DNA from 3 places in the Abyssisolibacter fermentans genome. Region 1 is predicted to be linked to each of the others. Evidence: predicted binding sites of a transcription regulator. Region 1 holds the regulator's gene; each other region holds the start of a gene.
What was found. Region 1 encodes Rex, which represses fermentation and respiration genes when NADH is low (regulators of the CRP and FNR family bind a similar motif). Its sites were predicted from a motif close to ATTGTTAANNNNTTAACAAT; they were not measured.

Region 1 (7,529 bases):
ATTATTTATTTTAATAGCAACCTTGTTTATACATTGCATCTGCAACTTTTGCAAAACCTGCTATATTGGCACCTGCAACTAAGTTGTATCCAAATCCATAATTCTCTGCTGCTTTCATAGCATTATTATGGATATCTATCATAATCTGATGTAATTTTGCATCTACTTCTTCAGCTGTCCAAGAATATCTCATGCTATTTTGACTCATTTCTAAAGCTGATGTAGCAACTCCACCTGCATTTGCAGCCTTAGCAGGTCCTACTATAACATTATTATCTTGTAAATATTTCAATGCTTCATTTGTTGTAGGCATATTTGAAACCTCTGTAACATATTTAACACCATTAGCTACTATTTTCTTAGCATCTTCTAATCTAATCTCATTTTGAGTAGCACATGGCATAATTATATCAACTTTAACTCCCCAAGGTCTTTCTCCTTGGAAGAATTCTACGCCGTATTTATCAGCATAGTCTTGGATTTTATCTCTACCTGAAGCTCTTAATTCAAGCATGTAATCTATTTTTTCACCTGAAATTCCATTTGGATCATAAATGTATCCGTCTGGACCAGAAAGTGTTACAACTTTTCCACCTAATTCAGTAATTTTTTGTACAGCACCCCAAGCAACGTTACCAAAACCAGATACGGCAACAGTTTTACCTTCAAAAGTTTCACCTTCATGCTTAAGTATTTCTTGGCAGAAATATGTTGCACCAAAACCAGTTGCTTCTGGTCTTATTAAACTACCACCATAAGATAATGCTTTACCAGTAAGTACTCCGTTTTCAAATGCTCCTCTTATTCTTCTATATTGTCCATATAAGTATCCTATCTCTCTTGGTCCAACTCCCATATCTCCTGCTGGTACGTCTACATCAGGTCCAATATGTCTGTAAAGCTCTGTCATAAAGCTTTGGCAGAATCTAAGTATCTCAGCATCAGATCTTCCTCTTGGGTCAAAATCTGATCCACCTTTACCTCCACCTATTGGAAGTCCAGTTAATGCATTTTTCAATATTTGTTCAAATCCTAAGAATTTAATGATTCCAATATAAACTGATGGATGGAATCTTAGTCCTCCCTTATAAGGTCCTATTGCTCCATTAAACTGTACTCTAAATCCTCTGTTTACATGAAGTTTACCATTGTCATCATACCATGGAACTTTAAACATAATTTGTCTCTCTGGCTCACAGAATCTGTCTAATAAATTAGCTTCTACATACTCTGGATGTTTTTCAATAACAGGCCCTAAAGAATTTAAAACCTCTTCAACTGCTTGTAAAAACTCTGGTTCATGTGGATTTCTTTTTTGTACTCTCTCAAATACTTCTTTAATATAAGCTTTGGACATGTAAAGACCTCCTTATAAATTGTTAATTTTTTAACTTCCTGGAAACTTAAAATTATTTTCCTAAAAATTAGGACTCCCCTCTTCACACTGTAATAATAACACAGGCAAATTTTTTTGTAAATATATTTATTAATCAAATTCATAATAAATCTACAAAATAACTTGAATCTGCAAGGTTGATTTACACTTGAGTCGTGTAAAAAATTTATAGCTACCTTCAATCAATTTTTATAAACAAAAAGTGAACTAACTTTATTGAAGTAAAACACCTATACTTTGTACGAAAACTTACTTTAACCTTAAATTAAAAATTTTTTTCTTATATTTATAGGTGTAAGGTTTTAAAAATTACAAAAATAAAAATATCCTATTTGAAACTATGATAACGTTTTCTTGCAAATAACAGAATTATTAAAATTTGTTTATTATTATTTAAATCTTAACTTTTTTACGCAAACATTTACAGACAATATATTTAATGAAGTCATATGTTCAATTTCCTTTATTATTCTCTTTTGAAGTATTCCCATCAGAAAACAAATATTTTTGCCATATTGCATAATTACATCTAAATTAATAATAATTCCTTGCGCTTTACTTTCTATATATATATTACTGCATTTATCTATATCTTCTGTTTTTTCACATGAATATTTTACTAGGTTTTTTAATACATTTTGAGATATTGTATATTTTCCAAGATAACTATAAGTAGGTCTCACTACAGATTTTTCAATAAATTGCTCTTTTGTACTACCCTTTTTCTTAAATATTTTAAGTTTATCTATAAAATATCCTGAAAAATCCTTTTTTATTTCAAATGTAGGAACAGGTATAACATGCTTACCTTCCTGAAATCTACAATTATTTGCTATATCAATTTCATCTCTAGTAGATATGTCTTCTATTTTAATATATTTATCAATTTTATCTAATTCTAAAGCTTCTATTATCCTATTAATCATTTTTGTTGATGTACCTAAAATAAGCAATTTCTGCGGGTTTTCTTTTCTTAAAGCATTAATTACGTTATATTTATGATTATCCTCTAAAAACAATGCTCTTTTAACTGCGCTTATTGTAGTTTTCTCACTTTTGGCTGATTTTCCAGTTAAAATTTTATTACCTTTTATCAATAAACCATCGTCTATAATGTATTGTATATTATATTTTTTTGCAATTAGCATAGATTTATAACTTTTACCGGTACCGCTTTTACCTACTAATGCCAAAACCTTCATATTATCCTCCCATTAGAATAAATCTTTAATTGTAAATATTTTTCAATATAGATTTACACTCCACAAAACGAAAATTATACTTATCTTAAGTTTTATAATTTCCTATGCATTACAAATAGACCAGAGTTTGATTACTCTGGCTTTGAATTATTAATCATTATTTCTTTTCATTAGAAAAGATAATGTATATAAACTTTCATTAAGATGAACATTTTCTATAACAACTTCTTCAGGAACTTTTAAATCTGCTGGGGCAAAATTCCAAATCGCTTTGATTCCACTATTAACTAGAATATCGGCGATTTCTTGACTTCCTTCTTTTGGAGTACAGATAATCCCTATTTCAACTTCATTATTTTCAATATAATCCTCTAGTTCATCCATATCATGGATTTGAATACCTCTTATATTCAAACCTACCATTTTAGGATTTTTATCAAATAATGCAGTTACTTTAAACCCTGCAAGTGCAAATCCTTTATAATTAGCAATTGCTTGACCTAAATTCCCCGCACCTACAATAATAGTTTCATACACCTTGTCTAAGCCAAGTATTTTCCCTAATTGAACCTGCAAGTCTTCTACATTATATCCATAACCTTGTTGACCAAATCCTCCGAAATTATTTAGATCTTGTCTTATTTGTGAAGCAGTAAACCCAGTTAATTTACTTAATTCTTTAGAAGATATCCTCATTATTTCTTTCTCTTTAAGTTCTGACAAATACCTATAATATTTTGGCAATCTTCTTACAACTGCCATAGAAACCTTATTATTTTTAGCCATACATATCCCTCTCTATTTTTAAAATGCAACAATTTATATTTTTCAGTTTATTATATTCATATTATACACTAAATAATCATGATTAAAATATAATCTTCTTTATATAAAACTATATCATATAATTAGTTTATATTAAATAGTAAATAAAATACTAAATACATTCAATATCAGAAAATTTAATCAATTAATAACTTGTTGTGTTAATTATAAAACAATCTTTATATTATCGTCAATACTTTAAGCAAATAAATTCGCCTAAAAGCTTCTTATTAAAATAAAATATATACTTACTATTATATCTCTACCTATTATGAAAATACGCTTTATAACGCAAGCTATCATTTTACATAAATACTACAATAGATACAAAATTAATTAAAATTCATTGTCAAAATTATATCAATATTTATAAATTAATCCTCAGCCCAAATTTCTAATATGGTGTGAATCGCTTACTCAGACAAAGTATAGGTTATTGATTACTTAATATTATAGCATTTTATAGCATTTCATAATAAATAGGATAAAGTATATTATAATATAAATTATTAATATTTACTACAAGATAATTTTGAAAATTGCAGATAGTACTAATATAAAACAAAATAATTATGTTGTTTATTAAGAAATATATATTGACACATAATTTATTTTACCCAAATCATTGAAAAATCGTGAGAATTCATACTATCTCTAAAAATATAAAAAATCAGAAATCCATGTTTTTAATATGCTAACCTCCCCTTGTTATGTTATAATTTATAGAATTATCATAGAATATATGATATAAATAAATATGAACTAAATATTTTATATAATAATCCCAGATTATTCATAGAAAATTATGAGCATTAAACCCAAATCTTGATTTGGCGTGAATCGCTTACTCCTATAAAGTAACTGAATAGGAGATTCATCAATATGTTCCTTCCGTTTATAAGATATCCATTAAATTCTTTTAATTCAGAACTATACGCATATTATGGGGAGCTATATGAATAATAAGGGATAATATGTAATGTTTTCTGGCAAGGAGGAAATTCTCATGATTGTTTTATCATGTACTAATATAAGCAAAACCTATGTAACTGACAAAATACTTGATGATGTTAGCTTCTCTATTAACTCTAGCGAAAAAGTTGGCTTAATTGGCATAAATGGTGCTGGAAAAACCACACTTTTTAATATATTAATGGGTAAAATTTCCAAAGATTCTGGGCAAGTTTACACTTCTAAAACATCTAAAATAGGTCATTTAGAGCAACATTCTAAAATGAATAGTAATAATAATATTTATCAGGAACTTTTAGAAATATTCGAGCCTATCATTAATATGGAAAAAACGCTGAGAAATTTAGAGCATGAAATAAGTAAGGAGAGCGTTAATCCTGATTCTAAGGTTTTAAAAAAGCTTATGAATAAATATTCTAACCTAACTGAAGAATTTGCAGATTGTAACGGTTATGGCTATGAAAGTGAAATTAAAGGTGTTTTAAAAGGCTTAGGCTTTAATGAAGAACAATTTTCACAACCAATAAACGAGCTAAGTGGTGGACAAAAGACAAGGATTTTTCTTGCAAAACTATTGCTTAAAAAGCCTGATATTCTGCTACTAGATGAACCTACTAATCATTTAGACTTAGAATCTATTGATTGGTTAGAAAAATTTCTTAAAGATTATAAGGGTTCTATAATAATAGTATCTCACGATAGATATTTCTTAGATAATGTTGTGACCAGAATTTTACAACTAGAAGATTCCAAGTTGAAATCATATAATGGCAATTACAGCACATATATAGATAAAAGAAAAAAAGAGCTCGAATTAATGAAGAAAAAATATGAACTTCAAAAAGATGAAATAAACCGCCAAAAAGAAATAATTAAAAATCTTTCTCTTGGTGGTAAAAGAGCTATTAGACAAGCTCAAAGTAGAGAAAAAATGTTGAAGAAAATGGATGAATTAAAAAAGCCACCTTCCGAAAGGAAAAAAGCAAATATAACTTTTACGCCTAGTATTAAAAGTGGTAATAATGTACTTTTTGTTGAAGCTTTAGCTAAAAGCTTTAATAATAAAAAGCTTTTTAATAATATAGGCTTTAATATTTATAAAAATGAAAAGGTAGGTATTATTGGTCCTAACGGTATTGGAAAATCAACCTTATTTAAAATAATAATGGGCAAACTAGATTTTGATAGCGGAAACTTTAAATTAGGTCATAATGTAAATATTGGATATTTTGATCAAGAGCAAGAAAATTTAAATTATGATAAAACTATTATGGATGAAATATGGGATGAACATACTTATTTTAACCATTATGAGATTAGAAGTATCTTAGCTCAGTTCCTTTTTACTGGCGATGATATTTTTAAAGAAATTTCAACATTGAGCGGAGGAGAAAGAAGCAGATTAGCTCTACTTAAATTGATGCTTTCAAAAGCTAACTTTTTATTAATGGATGAGCCGACTAATCATTTGGATGTAGACTCAAAGGAAGTACTGGAAGACTCTCTCCTAAAATATGAAGGAACAGTTCTTGTTATTTCTCATGATAGGTATTTTTTAAACAAAGTTGCAAATAAGATACTGTACTTTGACAAAAATATGATGCAAGAATATCTTGGTAACTATGATTATTATGTTGAAAAGAAAAACGAACTTAATTCTGTGGAAACTGAAGAAAATGATCAAATCACAAAAACTAAAATGAAATTAGAAAGAAAAAAACAAAAACAGCTACAAAAAGAACAGCGTATGCTTAAAAAGCAAGTTAAAGAAACTGAAGCCAAAATATTAGAACTAGAAAATAAAATAAATGAATATGAACAGCTTCTCTGTAAGCCAGATGTTTATAATAATCCACAAACAAGCTCTGATCTTAACAAGGAACTTGTTAAAACAAAAAACAATCTAGAAGCTGTATATGAAAAATGGGTAGAATTGAACGACTAAATTGAACATATTATGTTTACAAATAAATAATATGTTCTTATAACAACGGAAGCAATTACATAGTAATTGCAACACACCGTTTCAACAAGGTGAGAGATATGCACACCTCCTATTAAACTTAATCGGTATGCGCCACATATATATCGGGATAGGTGTAATCTTGCGCCTTGTTATTTTATTTTGATTATAAAATAAATATCCACAATATACACTTATCATCCACAAGATCATCTACTTTTTTTCACTTTTTTATCCACAGGGGAAAAAGGTTTCTTCTAATAAAATCAAAAGTTATGCACAATTATTCAATGTTTTGTGAATAACTTGTGCATAACTTTGTTAATATAATGTTTATTTTTCATACTTTTGTGTTCAGCATAATTCTATTAATAAACAATTTATGTTAACTTACTCACCTAATTTTAAATTCGGAACTCCATTTAAATCTAAGTCTGATATTTTACCATTTAAGTAATTGTAATACGCAGCGCATCCGATCATAGCTGCATTATCAGTACATAGTATTTTTGAAGGATATATTAGCTTATAACCTTCTTTTATACATCTTTCTTCCATTTGTTTTCTGAGACCATCATTAGAAGCAACTCCTCCCGCTAATGCTATAGTAGATACTTTTTTTAATTCTGCTGCTTTAATAGTTTTATCCACAAGTACATCTACAACAGCCTTTTGAAAACTAGCTGCTACATTTTCAATATTTATTTCAATACCTTTCTGTTTGTTAGTATTTAAATAGTTTAAAACTGCAGATTTTAATCCACTAAAGCTGAAATCAAAACTCCCTGCTTCCAAATACGCTCTTGGAAAATCAATAGCCGTGTAATCTCCTAGTGCTGCTAATTTATCTATTATAGGACCTCCTGGATAGCCCAAGCCCATAGCTCTTGCTACTTTGTCAAACGCTTCACCTGCTGCATCATCCCTTGTTTTCCCTAATAGTTCATACTGACCATAATCTTCGACATATGCAAGGTGAGTATGTCCTCCTGATACAACTAAACACAAAAATGGCGGCTTTAGTTCTAAATCCGCTATATAATTTGCACTTATATGTCCTTCTATATGATTTACACCTACTAGAGGTTTTTCTAAGGAATATGCCAATGCTTTTGCACTTGATAGTCCTACTAATAACGCACCTACTAGCCCTGGTCCATATGTTGTACCT
Region 2 (7,529 bases), on a different contig from region 1:
TACCTGTGAAAATTATGTAAAAGAAACAAGAACAGCACTCAGCCAAGCGGGTTTTAAAGCACCTTATATTTTAATGCCACACTCGATTTCAAGTGTTTACAGTGAATATTACGCTACGAAATATCCCCATGAAGTAGATGCTGTTATCTCTCTTGATGGTACTTCAACTGCTTATTATGAAGAAATGCCGGCTATTTACAAATCAATACTTAAAATTGCAAAATTCCAACAAGCAATAGGTATCACCTCAATTTTATCACCTTTAGCTATAAATAAAAACGATTTATTTTCAAAAGGCTTTACTCAAACTGAAATAAATGATATAACTGTATTTTCAGGTTTTACAATAAATGGTACCGTTTTAAAACAGATGGCAAATTCCTCTGAGTTTATAAAACAAACCATGGACTTGCCATTCCCTGAATCTGTTCCATACTTCAAAATTATTTCCAAGCATACTTACGAAACTCCAAATAAACAGCTTAAAATTACACCTCAAGAATATCAACATAAACATCTTGAACGAATTGGTAAACATGCAAAACATGAAATTCTTGATGGTAATCACTTTATCTATTTAAATAATGTTGACCGAATTGCTGAAATTACGGATGATTTAATACTTAAGACTAATCAATAAGGTTATAAGTATTCCATTATTGTACATTCTTCTTGTTTAATGTATTAATTAGAAAAATTACTTAATTCATAATAACAGAGAATAGCATACTAACGTTTAAATACATAATAATTACGAGGGAGTTGAAATACTCTCTTTTTTTAACGTAATTACAGCACCTCCAAAGCTCAATGAACCCTTGTAGGAAGCCAAGAAACGTTTTAATCTTATGTTAAAATAATTAGCAGAAACGATTGGGCTTAAGCTTTACAATAACAAAGTAAAGAACCAAAATAACCCCTCGGTATAATGCCGTGGGGCTTTTATAGATATCGTTCACTGCTCATAATTTTCTATGGATAATCATAGTTTAATATAACAAACAAGTTAGGTTTACCTATACTATTACTTCTCTACTTCATATGGCCAATCAATTATCCCACCTAAATCATATACTTTTGTATATCCTAAATCAATTAGCTCTAAAGCTGCGTTCTTACTTCTTCTACCACTTCTACAATATACGAAAATTATAGTGTCTTTATCTGTAATCACATTTTCTGCTTCTTTTCTAATATCATCAACAGGTAATAGTATACTATTAGGTATATGTCCTTCATCATACTCTTCTTTTGTTCTTACATCTAGTAAAACAATGCTATCATTTTCATCAAGGATTTCTTTAGCATCTTTTGGGCTTATTTTCTGGTATACACTGTCATTAATACCAACTTGAGATTCTTTTTCTGCATCTTGTAATTCATTATTATTAGTGCAAGCTACCAATGAAAGCATAATAATCATTATTACTAGTAGTTTTAAATATATTTTTTTCATTTGTATCCTCCTTTGAAGTTTAAGAAAATTTTGACATATATTAGATTTATACTAACTTCAACATACATACCCAATAATTTATTATTTCAAACATTTTTAAATTTATACAAAGAATCACTAATTACATTCTAGCAACTGAATCGCTTATTCGTTATAGCATATTTCACAGGTCTATTTGACAAAAATAAAAATTGTCAATCCTCCAAAATTTAATGTATTAAAAAATATAACTAGATAACACTAAATCCAATTACCTATTTTAAACTATAACAGTACAAAAACATTAGAAAAATTTTTCAATTCAAATCAGCCTTTGTTTGCAATTTTTCTATAGTAAATAATTGTTTAAATTCGTTTTAACTCTCTAGTATGTAGCGAGGGAGCCATGCAGGAATCTTTCTCGTCACGGTGGTGTACATGTTTTTTCTGATTAGAAGTGGAAGGAAAAAACATACGCACCAATGTTCCTTAGAAAGAAACCCTGCATGTCTCCTAGTAACTATATTGGTTGCTAGTTAATAGTACATTTAAGTTTAATACCAGACTGGTATTAGATGTGTTTAAAATTGCACCTTTATAGTTTATAAATAAATATTGTATTAAATATACATAAATGTTATCATAATAATATTATGGGATAAGGAGGTTATGGATTTTGTATGGAAAATAAATCAAAGGGAATAGTTCTAATACTTATGTCTGCATTATTCTTTGCTTTAATGGCAGCAACTGTTAAATCTATCCCTAACATACCTGTAACAGAAAAAATATTCTTTAGAAATATTTTTGGCTTTATATTTGCTCTAATTATTGTTAAGAAGAAAGGTAAACCCCTATTAGGAAACAATAAAAGACTATTATTATTCAGAAGTTTTTGCGGACTACTTGGAGTAGCTTGTTATTTTTTGGCATTATCAAAAATTCGATTAGCTGATGCAGTTATACTAAATAAATTTTCACCATTTTTTATATTAATATTATCTTATATTTTTCTAAAGGAAAAAATAAAAAAATTTCAAGTTGTATCATTAATTTTAGCTATACTCGGTGCAGGGTTTGTTATTAAACCTGGATTGAATTTAACTATAATTCCATCACTAATAGCTTTAGCATCAGCCTTATTTGCCGGTTGTGCATACACAGCTATTAGGTATCTAAGACATACAGATGCACCCGAAACTATTGTATTATACTTTACATTTATATCTACAATTTCAATGATACCTTTTATGCTATCTGGTCAATTTGTTATTCCTAATCAGGCTCAAATAACACGCTTAATAAGTTTAGGGATATTTGCAACATCAGCACAATTTCTAATGACTTATGCATATAGATATGCACCAGCAAGTGAATTATCAATATATACATATGCTAACATTGTTTTTTCAAGTATTATTGGTCTTTTGGTATGGAACGAAACATTGGATTTTATGACAGTTATTGGAGCTTTACTAATTATTACATCTGGAATATTGAATTATATTGTAAATAATAATATTAAACTAAAAAAATTACCATAATAATAAAAGGATTAAATCAAATTTAATCCTTTTATTATTATATATTGTACTTCTGTTTTTTTCTAACTAACGTTGATATATCAATTCCTAGCTTTTCAGCAGCTTGTTTAAGTGTTCTAGTACTAGATATCGTTTTCTGTATTATAGATTTCTCGTATGAATCCATCTGTTTCTTGAGTGGTAATGTTTCATTTTCTGATTCTGAAACTATTTTTTGATATTCTAAAGCACTTGTTCTAATTTTATTTGAAACTTGGTCATGAAAAATATTTGAATCTATCTGTGCATGATCTGATGTTATTACAAGCCTCTCTATTAAATTCTTCATTTCTCTTATATTGCCCGGCCATGAATAAACTAAAAATAATTCTAGAAGATCTGGAGAAAAAAAACATGATTTTTTGTATTTGATATTATAATACTCCAAAAAGCTTCTTGCAAGTGCTAGTATATCTTCTCTACGTTCCTTTAAAGATGGGATTCTAATATTAATTACATTTAATCTATAATATAAGTCAACTCTGAAATTTTTTTCTTCGATTAATTTTTCAAGATTAGCATTTGTTGCTGATATAATTCGTGCATTAAACTCAATAGCTTTTGTCCCTCCTAATCTGTGAAATTTCTTATCATTTATAGCATTCAAAAGTTTAACCTGTAATGTATACGGCATGTCTCCTATTTCATCTAAAAACAAAGTCCCATCGTTAGCTTCCTCAAAAAGACCTTTTTTACCACCTTTTTGAGCTCCTGTAAATGCACCCTCTTCATATCCAAAAAGCTCAGATTCTAAGAGATGTTCAGGTATTGCACCACAATTTATTTTAATTAAACTACCTGTGCTGCTTCTATCACTAATTTTATGAATATATGAAGCTATAAAATCTTTACCTACACCTGTTTCTCCTAAAAGTAATACTGTACTATCAACATTCGCAATTTTCTTTATTTTTTTGTAAATAGATTTCATATATTTATTCTCTGAAACAATCTGATCATTTTTATTATAGTTAATTTCAGTATTGATTTTCTTTGCATAACTTAAAGATAACGTCTCATCTTTTGCAATTTCTTTCATTAAGAGATCTAACTCAGATACGTCTCTTACAACAGCAATAGTTCTTTTTAAATTGTTATTTGAATCATAAATAGGAGATCCACTCACAAGACATTTTTGACCTTTGTAATAGTTATTAATTGTTGAAACTGGTGCTTTATTTTCAATGACTTTTCTACAGCATGAATTTGGTAGTATATTCAATCTTCTTAATTCATTCACTTTCTTTCCAATTAATACATCTCTAGAAAGACCAGATAAATTTGCAAAAGAATCATTTACATATAAAGTTTTCCCATCTTCGTCTGTTATATAAATTCCATCTTGTAATTTATTAAACATTTCACTATAAAAATATATTTGTTCGTTTAAGTACTTAATCTGATCAATAAGTTCATACTTTATAGAAAAATCAGCAAAGAAAAAAATAAAATATTTCTTTTCCATTAACTTTATTTCATTCCCTTTAACATAGAAAGTACTATTATTATTCATCATTTCAATAACTTTATAATTTTTAAAAACATATTTGCTAATGTTAGGAAAGAAAGCAGTTAAGTTTTTGTTACTTATATTTTCGTTAGTATCTTCTAAAAAGTGTCTAAAAACATAATTATATTCCTTTATATTATATTCAGTATCCGTTATAACAAAACCTAAATAAATGTTATTAAGATTAGGATGAATTAATGCATCATTCATATCATTTCCTCCCTGCAAATTATGGATATACTTATATATTCTCACATTAATTAGCCTAATGCAAGTAATTATATGCATAAATGCAAATCAAAATCTATTATGCATATGCAATATTGCATATATTTATCTTTTAATTAGTAACTATGAATTAACTATTATTAGTCTATTCCTTCCAAAATGCCTATTTAAAGCTATCTTCTTTCATTTAGATATTTTTGGCATATATTTTGCTGTATCAGTAATAGAAATAAGAAAGAAGTAAACTTTATTATTATTACATATATCGATGCATTGTTAATATTATGAGTAATTTTGCAAACTATAAAAAGTAGTTTTAAACATATTTCTAAAATTTTCTTGTAAGGGGGCGCTTCAATGAGAGAAGTTGTTATTGCATCAGCTGTTAGAACTCCTATTGGAAGTTTTAATGGTGGATTATCAAAGGTATCTGCAGTAAATTTAGGGGTTGTAGCTGCAAAAGAAGCATTAAACAGAGCTGGTATAAAACCTGAAATGGTAGATGAAGTTATTATCGGTAATGTTTTAGGTGCTGGTTTAGGACAAAATGTATCAAGACAGGTAAGTATTCATACCGGAATTCCTAGCGAAGTTCCTGCTATGACAATTAACAAAGTTTGTGGATCTGGTTTAAGAGCAGTAAGTATGGCTGCACAATTTATCATGCTTAATGATGCAGACATCATATTATGTGGAGGAACTGAAAGCATGAGTCAAGCTCCTTATCTCTTGCCTAAAGCAAGATGGGGACTAAGAATGGGAGATGGAAAACTAGTAGACAGCATGGTACATGATGGTTTATTTGATATATTTAACAAATATCACATGGGAATAACAGCTGAAAATATAGCTGAGCAATGGAAAATATCCAGAGAAGAACAAGATAAGTTTGCTGTAGCTAGTCAAAACAAGGCAGAACAAGCTCAGAAAACTGATAGATTCAAAGATGAAATAGTTCCAGTTGCAGTTCCACAAAGAAAAGGAGATCCAATAATTGTTGATACAGATGAATTTCCAAGACATGGTGCTACTATCGAAAAAGTAAGTAAGCTAAGACCGGCATTTAAAAAAGATGGTACTGTAACAGCTGGTAATGCATCAGGAATAAATGATGGTGCAGCTATGCTTATTGTAATGTCTAAAGAAAAGGCTGATGAATTAGGTATAAAACCAATAGCTGTCATTAAAGGATATGCTTCAGCAGGTGTTGATCCAAGCATCATGGGTTATGGACCTGTGCCTTCAACTAAAAAAGCACTCGAAAAAATTAACTGGTCAATAGATGACTTAGATTTGATTGAAGCAAATGAAGCTTTTGCATCGCAATCAATTGCAGTAACTAGAGATTTAGGCTTAAATCCAGAAATAATTAATGTAAACGGTGGTGCTATCGCTTTAGGTCATCCAATAGGATGTTCTGGCGCAAGAATTTTAGTTACATTACTATATGAAATGGATAAACGTAATGCTAAAAAAGGATTAGCAACACTTTGCATTGGTGGCGGAATGGGAACTGCTTTACTCGTTGAAAGATAGATTTGGAGGTGCAACTTTGGATAAGATTATTTCATATGACCAAGCAATAGATAAAATAAAAGATGGTATGACTATTATGATAGGAGGATTTCTCGGAACAGGAAACCCTCATGGATTGATAGATGCTCTAGTTAAAAAAGGTGTTAAGAATTTAACATTAATTGCTAATGATACTGCTTTCCCTGAAATTGGTATTGGTAAATTGATTGTTAATAAGCAAGTAAAAAAAGTAATTGCATCACATATTGGTACTAACAAGGAAACAGGAAGACAAATGTCTGAAGGAGAAACAGAAGTAGTTCTAGTACCTCAAGGTACACTAGCAGAACAAGTAAGAGCTGGTGGAGCTGGTTTAGGTGGTTTTTTAACTCCTACTGGTATTGGAACTATAGTAGAAGAAGGAAAGCAAAAAATTACAATTAATGATAAAGAATATTTGTTAGAACTTCCATTAAAAGCTGATGTAGCATTGGTAGGTGGATCTATTGTAGATAAAAAAGGTAACATTTTCTATAGCAAAACAACACAAAACTTCAATCCATTGATAGCTATGGCAGCAGAAACTGTTATAGTTGAAGCTGAAAAAATAGTTGAAATAGGAGAAATTGACCCTCATTTAGTAATGACTCCTGGTGAGGTTGTTGATCATATTGTAGAGGGGGTAAACAATGAACAGTAAAGAATTCATCGCAAAAAGAGTTGCTAAAGAACTTAATAATGGTGATATAGTTAATCTGGGAATAGGTTTACCTACTATGGTAGCTAATTATGTTCCTGATGATATAGAAGTAACATTTCAATCTGAAAATGGATTTTTAGGATTAGGTCCTGCTCCAGAAGAGGGAAAAGAAGATAAGGATTTAGCTAATGCAGGTGGTCAACCTGTAACTATTTTAACTGGTGGTTGCTATTTCGATAGTGCTACTTCTTTCTCTATTATCAGGGGAGGTCATGTTGATATTACAGTTCTTGGTGCACTTCAAGTTGACCAAGATGGTAACCTTGCTAATTTTATGATTCCTAAGAAACTCATACCGGGTATGGGAGGCGCTATGGACTTAGTAACTGGAGCAAAAAGAGTTATCGTAGCTACTGAGCATTGTACTAAAAAAGGCGCTCCAAAAATATTAAAAGAATGTGTTTATCCGTTAACAGGTGCAAAGGTTGTTGATGCAATTGTAACTGAATTAGCATTTTTATCTGTAACAGATGAAGGCTTAGTACTTAAAGAATTAGC
Region 3 (7,529 bases), on a different contig from region 1:
AAAAACCTACTGCTAAATATTTTATCGATTTTGGTGTGCATAGTAATGTACTAATCTCAATTTCATTAACAAAAATAGTATATGGTTTCTCTATTATTATGTCATCATGTTTTATAATAGCTTCATCTTTATCAACCTTTAAAATTTCAAGCTTAGTTTTCTCTTCCATAATTAATCCTCTTAATTTTATTTTACTTCATTAATATAAACTTTTAAATCTTCTTTTGTATTTAAATTTAAGAACATATTCCAATTCGAGCTAAATTTTTTAGCTACTGCTTCTTCAATATACTTGCAATTTAAACTTTTTAGTAAAAAATATACTGCTTTATTCCCATTTATTAAATATTGTTCAACGTTTTTTAAGATAGATATATTGTAAAATGCATTCATTGGCTCTATCCAATTTCCATATTTAGTTATACAGGCATGTACATTTTCTTTTTTAATTATATCTTTCATATATCGTATATAATTTAAGTTAATATTAGGCATATCACAGGCTGTAAAATATACATATTTACTTTGAGCTTCTTTTAAACCTTTATGAATTCCACTTAGAGGTCCTTTACCTGCTATTTCATCTTCAAATACTCTTATGTTATATTTACTATAAAAATTTGGCTTATTAGTGATAATAACTATATCATCAAACTCATATTTTAATTTATTAATTACATTGTCTATTAAATTTGTGTTGTTTATTTTTAAAAATTGCTTATCGAAGCCCATTCTCAAACTTTTCCCTCCAGCTAAAATTACACAAGTTCTAAAAATATTATATTCAACAGTCATAGCGTAGTCCCTTTCTGCTTATTTATAATGTACAAAAATAAAATGTATTAACAGCCTATTTAATCACCTAATGTTACTTAATAAAATTATTTCTTAACTATTTTTACTGAACTTACTTTTAGTTCTGGGATTTTTGATATCTCATCTAAATGTGTTCCTGTTAAAATATTAGCAGCTCCGCTAGCAAAATGAAACGGCATAAAAACAATACCACGACTAATAGTACTAACTACTTTAACTTTTGTTTCTATAGTACCTCTTCTGGATGAAACTTGAACAATGTCACCATTATGTACACAAAGACCTTTTGCATCAAGTGTATTAACCTCAATATATGATTGATTTGATTTTTTATTTAATCCTTCTACTCTACCCGTCATACTTCTTGTATGATAATGATATAAAATTCTTCCTGTTGTTAACATAAAAGGATAGTCTTTATCTGGTAATTCTGCACTTTCACGATATTCCTGCGGTATGAATAGTCCTTTTCCTCTAGCACATTGTCCTTCATGTAAAAATTTAGTACCTTTATGTGTTTTATGAAGACAAGGCCATTGTAAACCTTTTTGTTCAATTCTACTATAATTTATCCCACCATATTGAGGTGTTACTCTAGATATTTCATCCATTATTTGAGATGGATGTGTATATTCTTGTTTGTATCCTAATTTGTTCATTATATCTATTAAAATTTTCCAATCAGCTTTAGAATTTCCTACCTCATTTATTGCTTTTCTCACTCTTTGAATTTTTCTTTCAGTATTTGTAAATGTACCATCTTTTTCAGCAAATGTACTTGCCGGTAGGACAATATCTGCCATTTGTGCAGTTTCAGTTAAAAATATATCTTGTACTATTAAGAATTCTGTTTTTTCTAATGCTTCTTTAACATGGTTTATATCTGGATCAGATATCATAGGATTTTCTCCCATAATATATAAAAGTTTTGTATCACCTCTTCTAGCACTATCCATTATTTCAGGTATAGTCTGGCCAACTTCCTTAGACATGCCTGTTACATTCCATGCTTTTTCAAATTTTTCAATTGCATTTTCATCAGATACCTTCTGATAACCCGGTAAATTATTAGGTAGTGCTCCCATATCACAAGCACCTTGTACATTATTTTGCCCTCTTAATGGATTTACCCCTGCTGATTCTATTCCAATGTTACCACATAATAATGCTAGGTTAGATACACTCATAACTGTATATGTTCCTGATTTATGCTGAGTTATACCCATTGCATAATATATACCTGCATTTTTTGCTTTTCCATATATTCTAGCAGCCTTAATAATATCTTCTGGATTCACTTGGCAAATCTTAGCTGCTCTTTGTGGTGTGTAGCTTTCCACCAAATCTACTAATTTTTCATAATCTACAGTTCTATCTTTAATATATAGTCTATCCTGTAAGCCTTCGTTAATTATTACATTCATCATTGCATTTAACAACGCTATATTGGTGCCTGGTTTGATTTGTAAGAATACATCAGCATCATTTGCTAAATCTATTTTCCTTGGATCAGCAACGATTAATTTTGCTCCTTTTGCTTTTGCTTGTCTCATCTGTGCACCTATAACTGGATGATTTTCTGTTGTATTAGATCCAATAACAAAAATAACTTCGTTTTCTCTAATTTCTTCTATGCTATTTGTCATAGCTCCACTTCCTAATGTAGCTGCAAGACCTGCAACTGTTGAAGAATGTCAGAGTCTAGCACAATGATCTATATTGTTTGTTTTAATAACTCCTCTAAAAAGTTTTTGAAATAAATAATTTTCTTCATTAGTACATCTTGCAGAACTTAATCCTGCAATTGAATCTCGTCCATAATTTTTAATAGTATCTTTTATCTTATTCGCTATTAATTCATATGCTTCTTCCCATTCTGCTTCGACCAATTTATTATTTTTTCTTATTAATGGTTTTTTTAACCTGTCTTTATGATTTATAAATTTGTAACCGAATTTTCCTTTTACACATAATAATCCATCATTTGAATGCCCTTGTACAGGGTTTACTCCTACAACTTTATCATCTTTTACGAGTAGCTCCATTTGACATCCTACACCACAAAATGAACATGTTGTTTTTACTTTTTTAACTTCCCATAATCTAAACTTTTCTTTAGACTTTGGCATTAATGCACCTACCGGACATGCAGATACACAATTACCACATGAAACACAATTTGTTTTATTAATACCCATTTCAAATGGCACAGTTACATGTGTTTTAAAACCTCTTTCACTAAAGGTTAACGCTTTTGTATTTTGCAATTCGTAACATATTCTTACACACTTACCACATTCAATACATTTATTTAAGTCAACATAAAAGAAAGGATTGCTATCATCAATAGGATAATTCTTTTTCTCACCATTAAAAGTTGTTTTTTTAATATCATACTTATAACAATACTCTTGTAACTTACACTCGCCTGATTTAGGACAAGTTAAACAGTCATCAGGATGGTTAGATAACATCATATCTAATATTTCTCTTCTTGCTTCTATAACTTTTGGGCTATGAGTATGTATTTTCATTCCATCTGTTGCTATTGTAGAACAAGATGTAGGTAAAGTACGCATCCCCTCGACTTCAACTATGCATAACCTACAAGCAGAATGTGGCTCTAATCTTTCATCATAGCAAAGCGTTGGTATTTCTATGTTTAAATTTCTACATACTTGTAAAATTGTTTCTCCTTCATTAGCTTCAACTTCTCTATTATTAATGGTTAATTTGATCAATTAAAATACCTCCTTTTCTATTATTACCATATAATGTAGTGCACTATAAATCTATAATTTTTATGTCTTGCATGTCTATTAAAGTATTATCATATTATATCAAACTATGTTGAAAATAATAAAGATGTAATGTAATATACTGTATACATCTTGTTAAAATTATAACATTATCTCATAAATATTACAATATAGTATTTATTTATTACTATAGAATCTTTCATTTTTTCGTTGTCTTAACCTTTATAAAAGTATTAAATAATTTTATAAATTAATAAACTATTGTAGTTATGATCGTAAGTACATTATGTTTCAATGAATTTATATGTTTTATTAGAAATTCCGAAAAATTTATGTTAATAATATAACATTTTTAATGAAATCCATAAAACTTTCATGATATAAATTTAAAGCAGTAACATCTGAATAACCTATTACTATTTTAGGATTTTTAATTCTTCATAATCTAGGTATGAAAAAAAATTTTTAATTCATATCATCTATTATAGACATTATACATTTTACTTTGTGATTTCTAATTAAGCTATTTAATTCTCCAGCTCTTTCTCTAATATTACCAGACCTATAAAAATCATATTTATCTGTTAGATTTACTTCTATAATATAAACCCCTTACTCTCAGAACTTTTTAACTCTTTTATATCTTTTAGGATATAAATATGTCGCTGAAGATGATGGCGAAAAATACCTATTGAACCTCCTGCTTTTAGTCTTTGTATTTCTTTCATCTTATCCACCCCTAAATTGTTTTTGTTAATATTTAAAACGAACCTAATTTATTCATCTATCAATTCACCTTTAATTAATACTCTTCCATTGTCAGGGCATCTCATTTGAAATGTTCTTGCTCTTGTATTTCCATAATCTAAATCACCGTTATTTAGCAGTGTATAAATACTAGGATATATACTTTGCCATAATTCATGACATATTGGAGGACATATATCTTCAACTATAAAGATATCTCCTTTTTTGTGATAGTTTCCTCTGCATTTACTTTCTAATATTGTCAGTTTAACTTTCAAATTATTTCATCCTTTCTATTTTTGAAATTATATTTTTTCATATTAACTTACAAATCCTAAAGCCATTATAATAATGCTTTTTTATTAAAAAATATGTAAAAAGCTCTATTCAGTTAAATAACTAAATAGAGCTAATTTTTCAAATTAATTCATTGTAGATTTATAGAGGGTAGCATTCTCTTTTTACATAATGAGTGTGTAAAAGTTCATGTGCTTTATGACTATTTGGCTTTTCGAAATATTCATCATAAACTTTTTTAATCATAGGATTTTTATGAGATTGTCTTATAGCTTTGTCTGCATCTTCATCATATAATGCTTTTGCTCTTTCTTTTCTAACATCTACATTCATTTTAATTTTTGAACTTACATGAGGCTGTCCTCCACCATTTACACAACCACCTGAGCAGCCCATGATTTCTATAAAGTGATATTGCTTATCACCTGATTTTACTTTTTCTAATAATTCGCTTGCACAACCTGTACTATGTGCAATTGCAACATTTACATCTAAGTCTCCAATTTTAACTGTAGCTTCTTTTATTCCTTCTACTCCTCTAACCTGAGTAAAGTTAATTTCTTTTAATTCTTCTTTTGTTATTACTTCATAAACTGTTCTTAATGCTGCTTCCATAACTCCACCTGTAGCACCAAATATAACAGCAGCTCCTGTTGATTCACCAAGAACTGAATCAAAATCTTCATTTGGTAAATTAACAAAATCCATTCCTGCTTGTTTAATCATTTTTGCAAGTTCTCTAGTTGTTAATACTGCATCTACATCACTATTACCATTATGTGATAATTCTTCTCTTCTAGCTTCGAATTTCTTCGCAGTACATGGCATTACTGAAACCACATATATTTTAGAAGGATCAATATTGTTCTTTTCTGCATAATATGACTTAACTACTGCACCCATCATTTCATGTGGTGATTTACAAGTTGATAAGTTATCTAGAAAATCTGGATAATAATGTTCACAATATTTTATCCATCCTGGTGAACATGATGTAATCATTGGAAGTTTTCCACCATTTTGAATTCTGTTTAGTAATTCTGTTCCTTCTTCCATTATTGTAAGGTCAGCTGCAAAATCTGTATCAAATACTTTATCAAATCCTAATCTTCTTAACGCAGCAGCCATTCTTCCTGTAACACGTGTTCCCATAGGTAAACCGAATTCTTCTCCTAAAGCGGCTCTAACTGCTGGAGCTGTTTGAACAACAACATGTCTATCGTCATCTTCAATAGCATCCCATACATAGTCAATTTCTTGTTTTTCTCTTAACGCTCCTACTGGACATGAAACAATACATTGACCACAATTAACACAAGGAGTTTCTCCCATTTGCTTGTCAAATGCTGGAGCAACCATTGTCTCAAAGCCTCTATTTACAAAATTCAAAATTCCTATCTTTTGAACATTATTACATACGCTTACGCATCTACCACATAAAATACATTTGTTTGGATCTCTAACTATTGATGGAGAAGAAGTATCTACTGGTCTTACAGTTTTTTCTCCTTCAAATTCTATGTCAGTAACTCCTAATTCTTCACATAGAGTCTGCAATTCACAGTTATGATTTCTACTACAAGTTAAACATTCTCTTTCGTGGTTAGACAGAATTAATTCTAAGTTAGTTTTTCTTGCTTCTCTAACTTGTTTAGTATTTGTTTTAATAACCATTCCATCAGCAACTCTTGTTACACATGATGCTTGTAGAGTTCTAGCTCCTTTTACATCTACTAAACACATTCTACAGGCTCCTGTTGCACTTACATCTTTTAAATAACAAAGAGTTGGTATTTTGATTCCAGCACTATTAGCTGCTTCAAGTATAGTATCTTCTGCTGGAACTTGAAAAGTTTTCTCATCTATAGTTATGGTAACCATACCCATTATATACACCCCTTACTTCTAATATTTTATATAGAAATTATCGTACTAGTAATTACCCTAACTTAATAGCATTAAATGGACATTTTTCCATACATGCTCCACATTTAATACATTTATCTTGGTCTATACTATGTGGTTTTTTAGCTTCGCCTGAAATTGCTCCTACTGGACAATTTTTAGCACATAATGTACAACCTTTACATATATCCTCTTGAATATTATAAGCTAATAATGCTTTACAGTTTCCTGCAGGGCATTTTTTATCTATTACATGTGCTTCATATTCATCTCTAAAATAATGTAATGTAGATAATACAGGATTTGGAGCAGTTTGTCCAAGACCACATAATGCAGATGTTTTAATATTTGCAGCTAATTTTTCTAGCTTTTCGATATCTTTTAGTTCACCCTTACCACTTGTTATCTTTTCTAATATTTCAAGCATTCTCTTAGTACCTATTCTACATGGTGTACATTTTCCACAAGATTCTTCAACTGTAAAATCTAAGAAAAATCTTGCTATGTCAACCATACAGTTATCTTCATCCATAACGATCATACCACCAGAACCCATCATTGATCCTAATGCAGTTAATGAATCATAATCAATAGGTGTATCTAAATAATCAGCTGTAATACATCCACCAGATGGTCCACCTGTTTGAACAGCTTTAAACTTCTTACCATTAGGTATTCCACCACCAATATCAAAAATAACTTCTCTTAAAGTTGTTCCCATTGGTATTTCAACAAGTCCAGTGTTATTGATTTTTCCACCTAATGCAAATACTTTTGTTCCTGGAGACTTTTCAGTACCTATACTTCTAAACCATTTAGGACCTTTATTAATTATTTTTGTTATGTTAGCGTATGTTTCAACGTTATTAATTAATGTTGGTTTGCCCCACAAACCTTTATTAGCAGGATAAGGAGGTTTATTTCTTGACATGCCTCTTTCACCTTCGATTGAAGCTATTAAAGCAGTCTCTTCTCCACATACAAATGCTCCTGCACCAAGTCTAA

Region 2: AYC61_RS08865 (acetyl-CoA C-acetyltransferase) is a predicted target of Rex. The motif match lies at 5,029-5,048, and genes of this name have one in related genera.
Region 3: fdhF (formate dehydrogenase subunit alpha) is a predicted target of Rex. The motif match lies at 3,707-3,726, and genes of this name have one in related genera.

The regions. Positions count from the first base shown of each region.
Region 1 is NZ_LOHE01000090.1:58,302-65,830, forward strand. It holds gene gdhA (NADP-specific glutamate dehydrogenase) at 11-1,357, opposite strand; gene AYC61_RS17410 (Asp23/Gls24 family envelope stress response protein) at 1,786-2,598, opposite strand; gene AYC61_RS17415 (redox-sensing transcriptional repressor Rex) at 2,749-3,384, opposite strand; gene AYC61_RS17420 (ABC-F family ATP-binding cassette domain-containing protein) at 4,430-6,340, shown strand; gene tsaD (tRNA (adenosine(37)-N6)-threonylcarbamoyltransferase complex transferase subunit TsaD) at 6,749-7,529, opposite strand, start outside.
Region 2 is NZ_LOHE01000053.1:3,570-11,098, reverse strand. It holds gene AYC61_RS08885 (alpha/beta fold hydrolase) at 1-640, shown strand, start outside; gene AYC61_RS08880 (rhodanese-like domain-containing protein) at 1,025-1,456, opposite strand; gene AYC61_RS08875 (DMT family transporter) at 2,116-2,979, shown strand; gene AYC61_RS08870 (sigma-54 interaction domain-containing protein) at 3,017-4,738, opposite strand; gene AYC61_RS08865 (acetyl-CoA C-acetyltransferase) at 5,114-6,292, shown strand; gene atoD (acetate CoA-transferase subunit alpha) at 6,309-6,971, shown strand; gene AYC61_RS08855 (CoA transferase subunit B) at 6,961-7,529, shown strand, end outside.
Region 3 is NZ_LOHE01000083.1:5,459-12,987, forward strand. It holds gene fdhD (formate dehydrogenase accessory sulfurtransferase FdhD) at 1-169, opposite strand, end outside; gene AYC61_RS16545 (molybdenum cofactor guanylyltransferase) at 187-795, opposite strand; gene fdhF (formate dehydrogenase subunit alpha) at 882-3,557, opposite strand; gene AYC61_RS22120 (hypothetical protein) at 4,172-4,303, opposite strand; gene AYC61_RS16560 (TIGR04076 family protein) at 4,352-4,600, opposite strand; gene AYC61_RS16565 (NADH-dependent [FeFe] hydrogenase, group A6) at 4,761-6,506, opposite strand; gene nuoF (NADH-quinone oxidoreductase subunit NuoF) at 6,559-7,529, opposite strand, start outside.